2 regions of the Abyssisolibacter fermentans genome follow, and region 2 is predicted to be linked to the other one. Evidence: a T-box and tRNA genes for the amino acid it is inferred to sense, from the RefSeq annotation. Region 2 holds a T-box; the other holds one or more tRNA genes.
What was found. A T-box is a leader RNA that pairs with one kind of tRNA and senses whether it is charged. The one in region 2 lies ahead of trpS (tryptophan--tRNA ligase), so its partner is inferred to be a tRNA-Trp.
Positions count from the first base shown of each region.

Region 1: it has a tRNA-Trp gene. The T-box ahead of trpS (tryptophan--tRNA ligase) is inferred to sense a tRNA for this amino acid. The anticodon was not compared.

Region 1 is NZ_LOHE01000042.1:4,137-13,959, forward strand. Features, by position in the region: tRNA gene AYC61_RS06470 (tRNA-Asn) at 1,180-1,254, shown strand; tRNA gene AYC61_RS06475 (tRNA-Leu) at 1,263-1,352, shown strand; tRNA gene AYC61_RS06480 (tRNA-Met) at 1,442-1,518, shown strand; tRNA gene AYC61_RS06485 (tRNA-Val) at 1,524-1,599, shown strand; tRNA gene AYC61_RS06490 (tRNA-Asp) at 1,691-1,767, shown strand; tRNA gene AYC61_RS06495 (tRNA-Thr) at 1,776-1,851, shown strand; tRNA gene AYC61_RS06500 (tRNA-Tyr) at 1,860-1,945, shown strand; tRNA gene AYC61_RS06505 (tRNA-Gly) at 1,957-2,030, shown strand; tRNA gene AYC61_RS06510 (tRNA-Arg) at 2,042-2,118, shown strand; tRNA gene AYC61_RS06515 (tRNA-Gln) at 2,124-2,199, shown strand; tRNA gene AYC61_RS06520 (tRNA-Lys) at 2,204-2,279, shown strand; tRNA gene AYC61_RS06525 (tRNA-Lys) at 2,355-2,430, shown strand; tRNA gene AYC61_RS06530 (tRNA-Ser) at 2,447-2,535, shown strand; tRNA gene AYC61_RS06535 (tRNA-Ser) at 2,542-2,632, shown strand; tRNA gene AYC61_RS06540 (tRNA-Ile) at 2,652-2,728, shown strand; tRNA gene AYC61_RS06545 (tRNA-Trp) at 2,734-2,809, shown strand; tRNA gene AYC61_RS06550 (tRNA-Pro) at 2,873-2,949, shown strand; tRNA gene AYC61_RS06555 (tRNA-Ile) at 2,967-3,043, shown strand; tRNA gene AYC61_RS06560 (tRNA-Ile) at 3,051-3,127, shown strand; tRNA gene AYC61_RS06565 (tRNA-Phe) at 3,135-3,210, shown strand; tRNA gene AYC61_RS06570 (tRNA-Ile) at 3,241-3,317, shown strand; tRNA gene AYC61_RS06575 (tRNA-Ile) at 3,325-3,401, shown strand; gene AYC61_RS06580 (ribonuclease H-like domain-containing protein) at 3,544-4,578, opposite strand; gene AYC61_RS06585 (Eco57I restriction-modification methylase domain-containing protein) at 4,690-6,741, shown strand; gene AYC61_RS06590 (hypothetical protein) at 7,098-7,661, shown strand; gene AYC61_RS06595 (S-layer homology domain-containing protein) at 7,965-9,647, shown strand; gene glnA (type I glutamate--ammonia ligase) at 9,775-9,823, shown strand, end outside.
Region 2 is NZ_LOHE01000079.1:55,621-65,443, reverse strand. Features, by position in the region: gene AYC61_RS15620 (DegV family protein) at 1-621, shown strand, start outside; gene AYC61_RS15615 (hypothetical protein) at 922-1,572, shown strand; gene AYC61_RS15610 (bifunctional 5,10-methylenetetrahydrofolate dehydrogenase/5,10-methenyltetrahydrofolate cyclohydrolase) at 1,720-2,574, shown strand; gene AYC61_RS21400 (DUF6199 family natural product biosynthesis protein) at 3,019-3,195, shown strand; gene AYC61_RS15605 (putative bifunctional diguanylate cyclase/phosphodiesterase) at 3,416-5,239, shown strand; T-box leader at 5,464-5,667, shown strand; gene trpS (tryptophan--tRNA ligase) at 5,766-6,773, shown strand; gene AYC61_RS15595 (ABC transporter substrate-binding protein) at 6,820-7,818, opposite strand; gene AYC61_RS15590 (MarR family winged helix-turn-helix transcriptional regulator) at 8,281-8,739, shown strand; gene AYC61_RS15585 (PatB family C-S lyase) at 9,289-9,823, shown strand, end outside.

The DNA of each region.
Region 1 (9,823 bases), on a different contig from region 2:
TTATGCAACTAAATCAAATTATTATTAAATGCATAATTAGCTATTTATTTATCATAAGGATAATATTAGCTTTTTATTGTTTGTAAACTCAGATGTCTAGAGTCTTACAACTAGCAGCCGCCTGAATAGCAGTTACAGAAAATTATAACTAATAGTAAGAAGAAAAACAATAAACTGCTACCGTTTTCACAGTTGAATAAACTTCCAAAAAGACCGTTAGCCATAACGCAACCTCCTTTGTTTAGTGAATTAGTCAATAGCTATTATATATTATGGAAATCAGATGCGACTTGTTACAAATATTGTATAGTTTATTAATAATAGCTTATGTAGTTAGTAAAAAAGATAAATCTATGTAGTTATTAGGAGCATTACTAGCTCCTAATACTAATTTTAATTAAAAGCAGTAACAGAACAATATTACTAATAGCAAGAAAAAGAATAATAAACTATCACTACATCCGCATCCACATTGAGCATCAGCCATAAGAATACCTCCTGTAATTAGATTTGATATTCGAATATAAATATATTACATTTGATTATCTATGTACTATAATATATGGTAGTAAAGGAGTTTTTGTTACTTCAATAATAAAAATTAATAACATAAAAAAGAAAGCATAGATCCAATCAGTATACCACCTAATATATTTGGGTAAATTAGTGAAGTATCAAAAAAGCTTAATAATATCAATAATGTAGAAAATAATGCAATGATTAAAATATTATATTTTTTGCGAGTACCAATCTTATTGAATATATAATGCTTAAAGCAAAAACGTTTATCGAGTTTAATAATAAGTAAATAATATATTATAAGAAATAATAAATACTTTATAAAATCTATCATATTTTATCCTCCTAAAAAAAATTTCTTATTTTAAGCTATGAAAGATTTAGCTAAACTATGATAGATTCTAGTTTAAGATTAATAAATTTATATTTTTTTATTTTTATAGGTGTGTATAGTACAAAAGTATGATAGAATATCAACAGATGATACATAGTTATAACTGGAACAACTTAACATAACTGGTTCGACATTTAGTATTACAATTTATGAACAAATAATTTTTTAAAAACCTTGACAGTGGGTTGTTAGTATGGTAAGATATATCTTGTCCTTGAAAAACAAGCAAATAGTTACTTGAGGACAACAGTAATAATATTAAGTATTCTTAGGTAGCTCAATGGTGGAGCAACCGGCTGTTAACCGGTAGGCTGTGGGTTCGAGTCCCACCCTGAGAGCCAGAGTAATTGCCGGAGTGGCGGAACTGGCAGACGCACAGGACTTAAAATCCTGCGATCCTTATACGATCGTATCGGTTCGATTCCGATCTCCGGCACCATTTAAGTAGAGAATCAAGATTTATGATTTGGTGTGAATCACTTATTCTGTAACAGAGTGAGTAGAGAGTCATATTTAATATTGTTTTGTCGCGGGGTAGAGCAGTCTGGTAGCTCGTCGGGCTCATAACCCGGAGGTCATTGGTTCAAATCCGATCCCCGCAACCATTTAAGGGCGCATAGCTCAGTTGGGAGAGCACCTGCCTTACAAGCAGGGGGTCATAGGTTCGAGCCCTATTGTGCCCACCATTGTTTAGTAGATTAATGCTTAGAAATTATTTAAAAAAGTGTTGACAAAACAAAAAAGATGGCTTATAATTTATAACTGAGCCGAAAAAATGGCCTGGTAGTTCAGTTGGTTAGAATGCCAGCCTGTCACGCTGGAGGTCGAGAGTTCGAGTCTCTTCCAGGTCGCCATAAAAATTGCTGGTGTAGCTCAATTGGTAGAGCAACTGACTTGTAATCAGTAGGTTGAGGGTTCAAGTCCTTTCACCAGCTCCATAAATTGAGGAGGGGTTCCCGAGTTGGCCAAAGGGGACGGACTGTAAATCCGTTAGCTGTGCTTTCATTGGTTCGAATCCAATCCCCTCCACCAAATTTAATTATGCGGGTGTAGCTCAGTGGTAGAGCCCTGGCCTTCCAAGCCAGTCGCGAGAGTTCGATTCTCTTCACCCGCTCCATTTTTCAACATGCACCTGTAGCTCAGTAGGATAGAGCAACGGACTTCTAATCCGTGTGCCGGGGGTTCGAATCCTCCCAGGTGCACCACATGATGGGGTATCGCCAAGTCGGTAAGGCACTAGACTTTGACTCTAGTATGCGTAGGTTCGAGTCCTGCTACCCCAGCCAATTTGACTCATTAGCTCAGTTGGTAGAGCACCTGACTCTTAATCAGGGTGTCCGGAGTTCGAGCCTCCGATGGGTCACCATTTTTATAAATGGTGGAGACATCAAAGAGGTCGTTACAAAGGATTATAAAAATTGATATATTATAAATTTAATATGACCCATTAGCTCAGTTGGCAGAGCACCTGACTTTTAATCAGGGTGTCCGGCGTTCGAGTCGCCGATGGGTCACCAATAACAGATTAATAATGGAGAGGTACCGAAGTGGTCATAACGGGGCGGTCTTGAAAACCGTTAGGGTTTACGCCCACGTGGGTTCGAATCCCACCCTCTCCGCCAGTAAATGGAGAAGTACTCAAGTGGCTGAAGAGGCTCCCCTGCTAAGGGAGTAGGTCCTTTACGGGGCGCGAGGGTTCAAATCCCTCCTTCTCCGCCATTCACCCAAAATTTATTTTGGGCCTTTAGCTCAGTTGGTTAGAGCGCCCGGCTCATAACCGGTAGGTCTGGGGTTCGAGTCCCTGAAGGCCCACCATTTGTAGGGGTATAGCTCAGTTGGTAGAGCGTTGGTCTCCAAAACCAAGCGCCGTGGGTTCGAGTCCTGCTACCCCTGCCAATTTAATAAAATGTAGAAAACAATGAAGACTGTGAATGAGTATAATATAAGGAAAATTAATTTCGGGGTGTAGCGCAGTTTGGTAGCGCATCTGGTTTGGGACCAGAGGGCCGCGGGTTCAAATCCTGCCACCCCGACCATAAATTTTTTGATACATAGGACTATAGCTCAGCAGGTTAGAGCGCACGCCTGATAAGCGTGAGGTCGGTGGTTCGAGTCCACTTAGTCCTACCATTAATGGGGGCCTTTAGCTCAGTTGGTTAGAGCGCCCGGCTCATAACCGGTAGGTCTGGGGTTCGAGTCCCTGAAGGCCCACCATTTTTTTGCCCAGATAGCTCAGTCGGTAGAGCAGGGGACTGAAAATCCCCGTGTCGGTGGTTCGATTCCGCCTCTGGGCACCACTTAATTAAATAGATGAAACATGATATCATAGGACTATAGCTCAGCAGGTTAGAGCGCACGCCTGATAAGCGTGAGGTCGGTGGTTCGAGTCCACTTAGTCCTACCATTGATGGGGGCCTTTAGCTCAGTTGGTTAGAGCGCCCGGCTCATAACCGGTAGGTCTGGGGTTCGAGTCCCTGAAGGCCCACCATTTTTTTTGCCTATATAGGTTTGTAGAGTAGGGAAATGAAAATTTAATTGTAGAAAAAACCCTGATTATTTATATAATATTGAATAATCAGGGTTTCATATTATCATAAGTGAATTCAACCAACTATAAGTGATTTTACATATTATATAGTTGACATATTTAATTTTGAAGATGACTTAAATATATTAGTTAATATGAGATTTAAGAGTTGTTTTATATTTTCATAATACAATGTATTTTTTTCTTTAATAAGTAATATATTTTCTGGGAAATTATAAGGTGAATTATCATTAATATTTATTTCAAAGTCAAAAGCATCTTTATTTATATAAAAGCATTTATTGTTATTTGAGAGCTTGCTGTTAGCTAGCATCATATTTAGCTTTAAAATGCCCTTGCGTATGTCCCAATCAAAATCAAATATATCACTATAGTAAATCTGCTTTGGCAGTTCTATAGAATCAGTTTGACACATTATACTCATGTTATTTTTTGATATATCTACATCATCTAGATTTATTGAAATATTTATATTATAGTTGTCCAAATACACATTGTAGTTAAAGTATTTATTGTTATAAATAATACTATAGATATTTAATAATTGTGGGAGATAATATATATCATCGTAGTTATGTTTTAATATTATATCTAATATATTTTTATCATATGTTTTAACATATTTTTTGTATAATTGAATACTTTCTTTGCCTGATATTTTGTCATCTCTATAAATTCCTAACGATTTTTCTACTGATTTCAATTTACAGTCTTCTAGTTTTAAAATATTTTTATTTTTCCTAACTATTTTTATTAAGTCTAGGCTCTTGATTTTATCAAGTTTTAAATTGGATTTATGATGTAAGAGTCTTCTGTTTATAAAGGGGATATCAAAAGTATCACCATTATAAGTTATGAAAGTATCAAATTTGTCTATAAGAGTTACAGCTTCTGTCAGGATATCTATTTCTTCCTCAGGCCCTTTTGAAAAAAATTGATTAATAATTAACTTGTTATTATCAAAATAAAGTACTCCTATAAGAATAATTTTATTAAATTTGCTATTAAAACCGGTTGTTTCGATATCAAAAATGCAAAAACTTCTATTTTGGATTATGTTATAGAATTCATTACATATATTGAAATCTATAGATTTTTTATCTTCTATTTTAATCATAAATAACTAACTCCTTTAAGTGTTGTTTACTACTGCTATATATTTATATTATAATATTTATTATATAAAATAAAGTGTTTAGGTTTAAACTTTATAATTTGAGGTGATAAAATGTCAGTTGATGGCTTAAAAAACAAAGTACGAGAGATAATGTCTAAGGTTTCAATAGATGATGTTGATAAATATATAGAATTAAAGAAAGTTATTATATATTTTGTTGGAATTAAGCTTATATGCAATAAATATTCTGTAGATATAGAAACCGCTTCAAAAATTGTTGGAATCAACAAAAAAAATGAACAGTTATATTCTGATAATAGCAGTTTTGATGAAAATGATAAAGATAAATTAAGTGAAATTTTATGCAGTCTGTACAATGAATGTGGAAACATTTCTGTAGGGAAACTATATGAAAATTTTATCAGTGCAAAGGAGCAGAAATATCTTGGGCAAGTTTATACACCAGATTTTATTATTGATGAAATGATAAATATTAGCATAAAGCCTGAAGCTATAGTAAATAATCCAAGTTATAAAATTATTGACCCAGCATGTGGAGCAGGATTTTTTTTGATTAAAATATTTGATAAATTAAAAGAGATTTTTGTTACAAATAGACCTGACATAGAAAAAAAGCATCCTCAAATGATAGATGAAATATATACAGATTTAGATAAGTTTATTATTGAAAATTGTTTATGGGGAGCAGATATTGACAAATTTGCAGTGTTTTTAACTAGAACTGATTTATTACTAAAATATCAAAATTGCAATAAATTAATTAAAACTAATATTTATAATAAGGATATTTTATTGGACAATGATACAATGCTAATTGATTTAATTCAAGATGATAAATCTATCATTGATAATAATAGTTTTGATTTGGTAATAGGTAATCCACCATATATTGGGCATAAAAAATTATCTATATTATATAAAAAACAACTAAAGGAAAAGTTTCCTAAAATATTTACAGATAAATCAGATATATCTTATTGTTTTTTTAAAATAGGTTATGACTTATTAAAAGATGGTCAGAATTTAACATATATTACTTCTAGATATTTTATAGAAGCACCTTCAGCTATCAATTTGAGAAAATTTATACACAGTGAATTTGATATAAAAAAAATAATTGATTTTTATGGACATAAAGTTTTTAAGCAGGTAGGCGTTAGTCCTGCAATTATAAATTGTGTTAAGAGTAAACAGAACAGTTTGACTTCAGATATATTTAGATTAGGTGATAATAGTAATTTTAAAATAAAGAATATAAATCAATTTCCATATGATATTTTTTATAATTATACTGTAGATAGCAATAACTTTAGCGTTCAAAAATGGGTTTTACTTAGTAATGAAGAAAAAAAGATATACAATAAAATAGATAAACAAGGGGATTATGTACTAAAAAATTTATGCAATAGTTATCAGGGAATTATAACAGGCTGTGACAGAGCGTTTATTGTTAATAAACAGCAAATTTCACAATTTAACTTAGAGACAGATATAATTTTACCTTGGATAAAAAATAGTGATGTCACCAGATATAAGCAAGTTAAACCATCTAAATATATAATATATTCTGATAAAATAATTGATATAAAAAAATATCCAAACGCTATTAAGTATATAGAAAAATATAAAGATAGACTATTAAGCAGAAGAGAGTGCAAAAAAAATATAAGAAAATGGTATGAATTGCAATGGGGAAGGAATCTGGAGGTATTTTTGCAGCAGAAAATCATATTTCCTTATAAATGTAAAAACAATAGATTTACTATAGATGATATTGGTACTTTAAGTAGTGCAGATGTATATAGTATAACGAATAACAATATATGTTCTATTTATTATCTGTTAGGTATGCTTAACTCAAATTTGTTTGAATACTATTTTAAGTGTGTTGCTAAAAAACTGGGTGTAAATGTATATGATTATTACCCTAATAAAATTATGAATTTAAAAATAAGAGTTGCTTGGGAGAAAGATATAGAAAATTGTGTAAAAGAGCTAATAAAAATAAACAATAATTCGATAGCGAATAATCAAAATAAGATGAGAGCAATTGAATTGGAAATGAAAATGAATGACATCTTTTTTAAAATGTATAAGCTAAATGATAAAGAAATAAAAATAATAAAAAAATTCATACAGTAGTATTAAACCCAGAAATAATATCCTTCCGATTATAAGATGCCTATTAAATGGCGGGCATACCAGCTCGGTATGCCTTCGAATTTACTGAAACCTTCGAATTCGGAATTATGCAGCTTATTATCTGGAGTCATATTAATAATCAGGGTTAAAATTAAAAAACTTCTTATTAAATCTTTGTTATCAAAAAATGTTATATTGTACAAACAATTAATAATATGAATTATATATAAAGAATATGTTTAAAGATATGTATATAAGGTTAACAATAAATTCATGCATATTAATATTATTAACAATTATCCATTAAGCAATATATTTTGTGAGTGGAGATAATAAAAAATAAGGAGTAGATAATTTTGGGTGTAATTTATTTTTCTGATTATTTAGTGCGCCAAGCTGAAGATATATGTTTGAATAGATTTGAAAATGATATTATGCTTGTTTTTAATAATTTTTCGCAAGAAGCAATATTATCGATTATAAATAATATTAAATTAGATTTAAAAGATTTGATAGATTTAGGAATGTTGATGGATATATCAATAGTAAAGGTATTTTGCTCTATGTATTTAGGATTAGCTTGGAGTATGTATGGTAAAGGTAAACTATTACAAAAAGAAAAAGATATTGTTCAAAATCTTTTAGGATATGATGAAAAAGTAAAAAGTAGTCAAGATATACTACTTGTTATGCAAAATGATACTTTTTACGTCGATTTAATAGATGAAATTTCAATTAGATATTATACATTATATTTAAGTAAATATATAATTGATTTATTTTTAAGAATGAATATTAATGACAACAATAAAATAAGTAATTTTGGTGATTTACAATTTATCATTATTGAAAAACTAAAAAAATATGGAATGAATATTCTTGTAAATGGTATATATGATGAATTCATAAAATATAATTAATTCATATTATTAATAAACACTATATAGGTGCTTTCAAAAGCATAATGGTTTTTTAAAAAATACATAGCTTATGATAATTCAATAAAAGATTACAATGTTAATTTATATATAAGATTTGTGTTTTTTATTTGATACCACATTTAAATAAATTGAGGATGTATTGGAACTTATATTGTATTTAATAAGTCATATTATTGTAATAATAAATATTAATAAGTTATGGTATAATTAGTATATTCAATGCTAGTAATAATAAAACTTAGTACATATGAATAGGGTAATTGACCCTTTAGGAGGATTTTTATGAAAAGAAAAATTTATGTATTAGCTTTAGCATTACTATTTAGCATACTAAATATAAGCAATGTTTATTCAAGTATGTTTTTTTATGATGTATTTGGGCATTGGGCGGAAGATACTATCTTTTGGGCATCTAATGATTATCCGTTATTTAATGGATATGAAGACGGTTCTTTTAAACCTAATAACTTTATAACTAGAAGTGAATACATAAGTATTTTATATAGAGCAGCTAATATAAGTAAAGTAATAAGTTCAAATAATATAGAAGAAAATACAAACGAAGATGCTATTGCTATAGATACGCCAGATAGTACAGCTGAAATAATAAACGATGAATCAAAAAATGTTAATGGGGAAATTGATTCAAATTCAACAAACAATTCCGAAAATACTATTGATGAGGAAGAAGTTAATGAAACAAAACAAGAATCAGAAGATAATAATTTAGACAATGATGTAAGAAATGATGATGAGGAAAAGATAGAAAGTTCAAATTTATATAGTGATTTACAACCAACATTTTGGGCTTATCAAAACATAACTACAGTAATTGAGTATATAAATAGTCTTGATAATGATTTGAAGTTTGAAGCTATATTCGTTGGAGATACATTTAATCCTAATCAATATATAACTAGAGAGGAAGCAGCTTTGTTAACTAGTTTTTTTGACTATCCCGCGATTGAAGAAAAAGATTTAGTATTAACAGATATTTTACCAACATATCAGTATTATGATGAAATTAAAAACCTTGTTAATAATGGGATTATTAATGGCTATGAAGATAATACATTTAAGCCTAAAAATAACATTACTAGAGCTGAAGCTGCAACATTGATACAAAAAGTTTTTAAAGAGATGGAACATGGTAAAGAATTTATAAAGGATATTGAAATGATATCAGATATTTACGATAACAAATTTATGTATTTTGGAAATTATTTTACTGATATGGAATTACAGGAAAATGATGATAAATATATTAGAGTCCTGAGAACATTAGAATACTTAGATTTTGTAGAAACCATACCTTATGATGAGAAAGAAAATTATGATGAGAATCCCCTACAAACTCTAAAAGAGTTAAAAAAAGAAAATTATTGGAATAAAATAGGATTGAATTATTATTTAATAAAATATAAGGTTGTTAAAGAAGATGATTATCAAACTCTATTATATGAAATGTTGGAAGATTTTTTAAAACGTGATGATATAAAAAGTTATGAAGCTAAGACAATATTTAATGAAATGTTTATATATAGTGTACAAAACGATATACTAGATAAAGCTTTCAATAAATGGCAGAGTGAAACGTCAAGTCAAGAAGAATATTTTAATACTATCTTTACGAAATCTAAATTACTTGTTAATAATAATAAATTAGAAGAAGCAGTATTATTATATAAAAATGTACTAGACAATAACGGAATGGAAATAAATAACATTAATATTATTAAAAAGTTTTATTTTAATAAAGCATATTTAGAATACAGATTGGAAAAGTTAAATGAATGTGAAGAAACTCTCAGAAATTTATTAAATATTGTTAGATTAAATAAAATTAATAATTATAGTTTAAATGAACTTGAAGAACAATTAGTTGGATACATCAAAGTAATATTAAATAAAAAGCTTAATAAAAGCCCAAATATACAGGTAGACCTTATAATATCTAATGAATAATCAAGTTAAAATTAATATTGTTAAAAAATCTTAATAAGCTGTTAATATATAACTAGTGGTGTATATATTGACAGCTTGCTTTTATTGCAATATTATAGAATTACATAGTTGAAAAAGGGGTGATCTTTTGTTTAGTAATTTGGAGGAAGTAAAAAGCTTTTGTAAGCAAGAAGGTA
Region 2 (9,823 bases):
TTTAAAGGTATAGAAAAAGTTTTTGTAGTAACTCTTTCATCTAAATTAAGTAGTACATATAATAATGCGATGTTAGCAAAAGAGATCTTCTTAGAAGATATGGGTAAAAAGTTTATTCATGTGTTTGATTCAAAAAGTGCATCAGTAGGTCAAACTTTAGTAAGCATGAAAATAGCTGAATATATACAACAAAACTTATCAGAAAAAATTATTGTTGAAAAGGTCAACAGTTATATAGATGAAATGAAGACGTTTTTTGTATTAGAGTCATTAGATAATTTGGTGAAAGCTGGAAGAATAAGTAAATTAAAAGGAAAATTAGCTTCAACTTTATCTATCAAACCAATTATGAAAGGTAATGATTTAGGTGAAATAGAACTTGTTAAAAAGGTAAGAGGTACAAAAAAAGCTTTAGAAAAATTAATTGATATAATTGAATCAGAAGGATTAAATATAGAGGATAAAATATTAGGTATAACTCATTGTAATTGCCTTGATAGAGCGTTGAAATTTAAAGAAGATGTTGTAAAGAGACTTAATTTTAAAGATGTTATAATAGTAGAGGCAGCACCAATTAGTACAGTTTATGCTAATGAAGGTGGTATAGTAATAGCTTTTTAGTTGACTATAATTTTATTCTTTATAGATATGTAATGATATTATTAAACCTTCCTCTTAAATTTCAGAAAATATTTTTATGTGGCAGGTTTGAATTTTTTGTAGTATAGTATAAGGGGTTGTCTCAAAATACTTGTTTGAGTTGCCCTTTTTGGTTGTTTCAAAATGAGTAAATTTAAGGCAATTTGCAGATTAATTGAAACTAAGAATCATTTTTATTTCCATTCTCTATTCAAAGTAGAAATTGTCTATTTTAGACAAACTTTTAACAAGTTATGATTTTATAGCTAAAAGGATGATATTATGCAAATAATTAAGGATTTTGATATAAAATTAAATAAAAAAGTTGTACTTAATATTTTAAATTATGATATGAACTCAAATGAATATAATTATGTTGATAAGGTTTATCAAGATGTAGCTGAGGAAGTAATACATAATATTAATCCAAGAGCAGCTTTCAAGCTGATGGTTAAGCCTGAAGAATATAATTTTGAAGTTTTTTATAATTGTAAATATATCTATTTATGTTTGTTAACAGTTGGTAGAGATATAAGTATGTTAATGCAAAAATATTTTATTGATGGTAAACATATAAAAGGCATAATGATTGATATTATGATAGATTATATTTTATTTGACATAAGTAATCAGCTATATGATAAACTTTATAACCATGCTGCAAAATTAGAAATGGGTTTAACTAATAGAATAAGTGCTGGAGATGAAATTTACTCAGATAAAACTGTTTTACCACTAGAATATCAAAAAGATATTGCAACTAAATTATCAGCATCTTCAAAGCTTGGTATATATACAGGTAGCAATTATATATTAGATCCCATTAAATCGTTAGCAAGTATATATGGAGCAGGTACTAATCTGGAAATAAAATACAAGAATCATGATTGTAGCAAATGTAAGAGTGTAAATTGTAGGTTTAGAAAAATATAATGATTAAAGCCTAAAAAAATTAATTTTACTAATAATAAAATAGGCAGTTTCCAAATTCTCTTTTAAATTGGTATAATTTATTATATAATAATTATAATAATTATAATAATCATCCTAAATAATTTAGGCTAACTAGGAGGGGATAATGTGGAATTGTTAAGGGGTAAACCAGTAGCTGATAGTATAAGTGAAAATTTAGAGAAACAGGTTAATGAGTTTAAGAAAAATAATAAAACTCCAAGACTTGCTATTGTAAGAGTAGGTAATAATCCTGATGATTTAGCTTATGAAAGAGGAGCTAAAAATAGGTGTGCTAAGATTGGAATTGATGTTGAAGTACACGAGTTAGAAGCTGATGTGAATAAAGATAATCTTGTTGGTTTATTAAGAAAACTAAATGAAGACGATTTGGTAAATGGGATTCTTGTATTTCGACCACTACCAAAACATATTGATGAAGCAGACATAAAATATGAAATATCCTACAAAAAAGATGTAGATTGTTTCAATCCTATAAATTTCGGTAAATTATATGAAGGTGATAAATCAGGCTTTGTTCCATGTACAGCTGTTGCAGTAATGGAATTACTGAAATTTTACAATATAGAGGTTAAAGGTAAAGATGTTGTAATAATTGGAGCTTCTAATGTAGTAGGTAAACCAGTATCATTTTTACTATTAAATGAAAGAGCTACTATTACAATATGTCATAGCAAAACCAAAAATACACCTCAGATAGCAAGCGAAGCAGATATAATTGTTTCAGCATGTGGAATTGCAAAAATTGTTAAAGAAAACTATGTTAAAGAAGATGCTATTATAGTAGATGTAGGTATTAATGTGGATGAGAACGGAAAACTTTGTGGAGATGTTGATTTTGATAATGTAAAGGACAAAGTATCAAAGATTACACCAGTACCTAAAGGGATAGGTTCAGTAACGACTTCTATATTAGCAAAACATGTTATTAAGGCATTTAAAATACAAAATGGTATTTTATAATAAAGGGTTGTAGTTTAACTGTTTTATTAATATGAGGATATTAAAGGTAAGAAATTTTTTATGTAATAATACACATATTAAACAAAAATTTATGGCAGGTACTTGAGCTATAGAAATGTAGAATCTAGTGATGAATATATTTTATTAGCTAAAGTAAGAGAGGTATATTTATCATTACTGGTTTAATTCATAAGAGGTTATTATACAATATCAGTGAAAAAGATGAGAAGGTTTAGAATTAAAATAGTATAATATAACGGGCTATATAAACTATATTTATTATTTGAACGCATAAGTATACATGTAACTGTATTCGACAATTTTATAGTAGATGTATAGCCATTGACAGTTCCTAGTTACTGTATTGGTAGTTTATGCAAAGGCTATATTTAAAGAGTGTATCATTTTGCATTAACTACCAATTTAAATGAAGGGGGTGTTGTAATGTTTGGCGAAGTCATTTTAATACTGTTTGGTATTTTAGCTATTGCTAAACCAGAGTTTCTTTCGAATTCATGGAAATATAAGGATGTTGAACCAAGTGATGCAGCTATTTTTTTTACAAAATTAATTGGATTGATATTGATAATATTTAGTTTGATTAGGATAATATTTTATTAAGCTAGACAAATAGTGGGTAGCTTTAACTTTCGCTTTAGGTTAGTGTATTATATTACCTTAGGCTTAAACGTTTAACTAATACTAGCAATTATTTCCTCAGAAACGATATTGAACATATGTTTAATTTAAATTTATTGAATGAATAGCTTAAATATGCAATAATAGATACAAGTGTATTTAATAATATTAGTAAAACAAAACCTTTTCATGGGGGAGTGGCATGAAAGATATATATGAAGAAACATTTATGAAAGAACTTATGAAAAATAATAAATATGAGTTTTTATCCAAAAATTCTGAATTATTAGTTGGAGAAAAAATAAAAGATTTTATAAAGTATTATAATACTACGGATATGCAATTGGCAATGGAATATATGTATATTCAAAGTGAGATTTCTGATAAAATTTTTGATAATATTTCAGAAGGTATTGTTATAACTGATGAGAATGCCATTATTCAGTGGGCGAACCTAGCTTTTACAGAAATAACTGGTTATACAATACAAGAAGCAAAGGGGAAAAAAACTTCTTTATTAAAATCTGATAGCCATGAACCAAAATTTTATGATAGCATGTGGAAAAGCTTAATTAATGAAGGTTTCTGGGAAGGTGAAATATGGAATAGAAGAAAAAATGGAGAGGCTTATTTAGAAATACTTAAAATTAAATCAATTAAAAATGATAATAATAAAATCATTAAATACATAGCCATATTTACAGACATCACCAACATTAAATCATCAAAGAACAATTATAAAGTTAATTATGATCCGTTGACAGGATTACCTAATAGACTTCTTCTAAATGAAAGATTAAAAATAGCTATTGAATATGCTAAGTCACATAATACTAAATTATCTATATTATTTTTAGATTTAGATGATTTTAAAAAAGTGAATGATGGATTAGGGTTTGAGATTGGAGATATGTTATTGAAAGAGGTATCGGCGAGACTTAAAATCTTAATGCATGATAGAGATATAGTTGCACGGATAGGAGCAGATGAATTTATAATTTTAAAGTATGATGTAGGTTCCAAATTGGATTTAACTAATATAGCATCCAAATTACTAAATGTTTTTAGTAACAAGTTTGTAATTAAAGGACATGATATATATATATCTGTTAGTATTGGGATTAGTGTATATCCTAAAGATGGAGAAGATGCAGATTCGTTAGTAAAGAATTCTAATTTAGCTATGTATCAATCAAAGAAAAAAATTGGTAATAAATATGAAGTCTACGGATTATTAGTAGATGAAAATGCTACTAAAAAAATTAAATTAGAAAATGATTTGAGAAAAGCTTTAGAAAATAATGAATTTGAAGTTTATTACCAACCTAAAATTAATTTACTTACAATGAAAATCATGGGTGTAGAAGCGCTTATTAGATGGAGACATCCTGTAAAAGGTATAATAAGTCCAGTAAAATTCATACCGTTAGCTGAAAAAAATGGACTTATTGAACCAATAGGTGATTGGGTATTAGAAACAGCCTGTAAACAAAGTATAGAGTGGCAAATACAGGGTTATGAACCTCTTATTATGTCTGTTAACATATCAGCAGTACAATTTAGATCCAGGCATTTAGTTAAAACTGTAAATAGAGTTTTAAAACTAACAGGTTTAAAACCTCAACTGCTAGATTTAGAGATAACAGAAACTACAGCTATGGAATCTATGGAACACACCGTTAAAATCATGAATGAGTTGAAAGATATTGGTGTATATTTATCTTTAGATGATTTTGGAACTGGTTACTCATCTTTGGGTTATTTGAAGAAATTTCCATACGACTATTTAAAAATTGACAAATCTTTTGTTGACGATATAACTAAAACAGATAATGATCTAAATTTAGTTAAAAGTATTGTTGCTATGGCGCATAGTTTAGATATGAAGGTTGTAGCAGAAGGTGCTGAAACAAAGGAACAGGTAGTTTGCTTAAATGAAGTAAAGTGTGATCAACTTCAAGGGTATTATTTTTATCCACCTTTAAATGCTAATGGGATAAGAGAAATTTTAGATTATGAGGAATAAGGAGCTGCTTAATTATATAAAATGATTTTGAAGTGTATTAATTTAAAACTTATATAATTAATTGTATATTGCATATGTTAAATAAATATGTAATAATATTATATAACCATTTTGTGTATAATAATTATAAATTTATTATTAGAATTTTGATTTATATTTTTGTTATAGAAAAAAGTTAGCCTTGAGAAGATTTATAAAGGTTTCATAAATCTTGTGATAATAAAGATAAATCGATGAATAAGATTAGTAAATGCATTGAAATGAAAAGCGATTTGAGGATGGTGTGAGCTCGAAACAGGGATGTGCATTGAATGGACTTATGAGTTCAAATCTGAAACCAGAGTAGGATTTGACGGTATTCGCCGTTATGAATAAGTGGGTATATACCAAGTTGAGTGGTACCGCGGAAGTGAACTTTCGTCTCATTATAGACGTGAGTTTTTTTGTACCCTAAATTTGATTTGTGTGAATTACTTACTCATTTTAAGAAATCAAGTGAGAAAGTTTCAAAATAATACTAGGAGGTATTAATATGGACAAGAAAGTTATATTTAGTGGTGTTCAACCATCAGGAGAATTGACATTAGGTAATTATCTGGGAGCTATAAAAAACTGGGTTAAACTTCAAGATGAATATAATTGCTATTATTGTATTGTAGACTTACATGCTATAACAGTGCCTAAAGAAGCTAAGATATTAAGAAAAAGATCACTGGAATTATTAGCTTCATATATTGCGTGTGGAATAGATCCAGAAAAGAATACATTGTTTATTCAATCGCATGTTAGTGCACATGCTGAATTGTCATGGGTTTTGAATTGCATGACATATATGGGTGAACTTAATAGAATGACCCAATTTAAGGAAAAAGCTAAAAAGAATGAAGCTAATTTAAATGCTGGTTTATTCACTTATCCAGTTTTAATGGCAGCTGATATATTGCTTTATCAAGCAGATTTAGTACCTGTAGGTCATGATCAAAAACAGCATTTAGAAATAGCTAGAGATTTAGCAAATAGATTTAATAATAGATATAGTGAGACATTTAAGGTGCCTGATCCATATATAACTAAAGTTGGAGCAAGGATTATGAGTCTTCAAGATCCTACTAGCAAGATGTCAAAATCAGATGAAAATGATAATGGCTATATATTGTTACTCGATAAGCCTGATGCAATAACAAGAAAGATTAAAAGAGCTGTTACTGATTCAGAAAACTTGGTAAAATACAATGATGAGCAGCTAGGAATAAAAAATCTAATGACTATTTATTCTACAATAACAGGAGAAAGTATTGAAGAAATAGAAAGCAAATATGAAGGAAAAGGTTATGGACAGTTTAAAGGAGATCTAGCTGAGGTAATCATTGAAGGACTTAGACCTGTAAGAGAAAAATTTGATTATTTAATGAAAAATAAAGATTATTTAGAAAATATATACATGGAAGGTGCGAATATAGCTGAAAAAACAGCAAGAAAAACACTTAGAAAAGTATATAAAAAAGTTGGCTTTATACCAAGAAAGTTTAAGTAATTTTGTTAAGAGGGGAGTTCATTACTCCCCTTATATGTTAGGCAGTCTATTTTAAATTATTAATTGCTTTTTCAGCAAATTCGGTATTAACAATTTTTTCATAAGGGGCACGTTTATCTAGTTCACCCGCCATCTCAATAATATCCATCATGTGCTCTAAGCCTTCTTTAGTTAGCACCGGGTTAGGTGTCCAAGTATCTTGGCTCTTATATCTTTTTATTAGATTTATTAGTGTATCTTTATCTGTTTCTGGGAATTGCGAGAATATTGCATCTGCAATTTCTTCTTCAGTGTGATTTTGAACCCATAACATTCCCTTATAAATAGCATTAGTAAAGCCTTGAATAACATCAGGATTATTTTCAATATAGTTTTTAGTAGCCGAGTAACAGGTATAAGGAATATAACCTGCTTCTGTTCCTATGGATGCTAATATAAAGCCTTTACCTTCTTTTTCAAGAGTAGTCGCTGTTGGCTCAAATAAGGTTACATAATCGCCTTCTCCTGCTGTAAAAGCACCTGCCATAACAGCAAATTGAATATCTGTTCTGATTTTCAAATCTTTACCGGGAGTGAGTCCATTTTTTATAAGTACGTATTCAAGAGTCATTTCAGGCATACCGCCTTTTCTGCCTCCTATAATAGTTTTTCCTTTGAGATTATCAAAAGTAAAGTTTTCGTCTTTTTTTCTTCCTATCAAAAATGATCCGTCTTTTTGTGTTAACTGTGCAAAATTAATAGCATAATTTTTCTTGCCTTGATTATAAACATAGACTGAAGCCTCAGGTCCCATAAATCCGATATCGGCTTGACCACTTAATAAAGCAGTCATTGTTTTGTCAGCACCTTTTCCATTTGAAAGTTCTATCTCTAAACCTTCTTCTTCAAAGAAACCTTGAGTTATAGCAACATATTGTGGAGCATAAAAGACAGAGTGAGTAACTTCTACTAGTTTTACTTTTTTTGTAGTTCCATTTTCGTTCCCAATAGTAAATATAGCAACTATTATTACAACAATGATAAACAAACAAAAAATTTTTTTCATAATAACCTCCTTATTACAATAAGTTAAAAAATCTCAAATTTAAGATAAAGACTTTTTTTATTATATTCTACTTAATTTCAAAATGTGAATAAGCGATAAATTACAGGCTTTGGTTTGTTCAAAGAAAAAGTAAAATACTACTCAAAGCGCAAACTGTACCAAAGATAGAACCAGTGAAACAAAATATGCAATATTTAAAATTTAATAAATTTAGTATTATGATTAAATAATGACAACAGATAAAAATCACCATTGGTCTGTAGTATAACAAAAATTATTAGTCAACTTATTTTGCTCATAAGTATTACAAAAAACTTAATATATTTAAGCAGGTTATATAATTTGTTATATTTAAAAGAGGATATTAAAAACATAAAAGTTTATATGGAGTTATAAAGGTGAACATAATATGATATAATATTTATTGCAAATAAATTAATACATAAGGAAGGTTTTTGTTTGATGAATAGAGAAAGAGAACAAGTATTTGATGAATTCATGGAATTAATATACAAAATTTCTAGAGATATACATGCATATGATTCAGTTCCACGAAACTATGGAACAGATGATTTGTTATATATGGTTGAAGCACATACTATAAAATTAATCGGTAAATCTGAGCGTATAGGAGTAACTGATATTGCGAATATAACAGGAAAGACTAAAGGAGCTGTTTCTCAAATAATTGATAAATTAACTGAAAAAAAAATAGTAAATAAAGAAAAGGAACCTGAAGATAATAGGAGAATAAAATTATCCTTAACAGAAAAAGGACAAAAAATATTTGAATTTCATAAAGAATTAGATAAAAAAAATTACCAAATGTATCTAGATAGCATAAAAAACGTAAGAACTCAAGAAATTTCAACTTGTTTGAAAGTACTGCGTAACATGGATAAATATGGGAAAAATTCATAAAGTGACATTTAAACAAAATACTTGACAAAATACGAAGAATCATATTATACTAGTAAAGTAATAAAGTATTTATTTTTTATATTATTATAGTATAGGTCCTAAACTATTAAAATACATAGGAAATTATACATTAGCTGTTACAAATATAATTTTCCTAATGTATTTTAAAAAGATAGCCTTTGAGGAATGAAATAATAGCTTTATACACGCAAATAGTATAGATGCTAAACTAATGTAAAATAATAGCAAAATGATTTTTTTTATTCGAATAGTATAGAACCTAAACTATTATGTGATGTTTTATCTTTTTATAGTTTATATTTTGTCACCTATCAAGAAATAGGTGTAAAAATAGACTGTAAAAAAACGTTTGCTGCAAATAAATTAGCAAACATAGATTACTCATTTTCAAAGGTATATAAATTATTAAATAAAGTAAGAAGGTGAGATGTATAAAAATAGCATTAAACGAGATTATAAGCTAGGATAACTGCATATTAATCATTAAGTACAAGTACAGTATAAAAAAATAAAAAGGAGATGATTGTTATGAAATACGATTTAGATAGAATCGTTGACCGAAAGGGTACTAATAGTGGAAAATGGGAATTTGGTGCAATGATAAACCCAGAAGTTGATGCAGATACATTACCATTATGGGTAGCTGATATGGATTTTGCTTGTGCAAAACCTATTCAAGAAGCAATTAAGGCAAGAACTGATAGAGAAATATTTGGGTATAGCATGTGTATGACAGGTGAATACTATAGAGCAGTTTGCTCATGGATGCAGAGAAGATTCGGTTGGTATGTACATTCTGAAGATATTTTTATTAGTCCTGGTGTGGTTCCTGCAATTAGCAATTTAATTAAATGTTTTACTAAAGAAGGCGATGGAGTCATAATTCAAAGACCTGTTTATTATCCGTTTACAACAAGTATTGAAAATAATAAACGTGTGGTAGTAAATAATGCATTAATTAATAATGATGGTTACTATACTATGGATTTTGAAGATTTAGAAGCAAAAGCAAAAGATCCTAACAATAAAATGATGGTTTTATGTTCACCACATAATCCAGTGG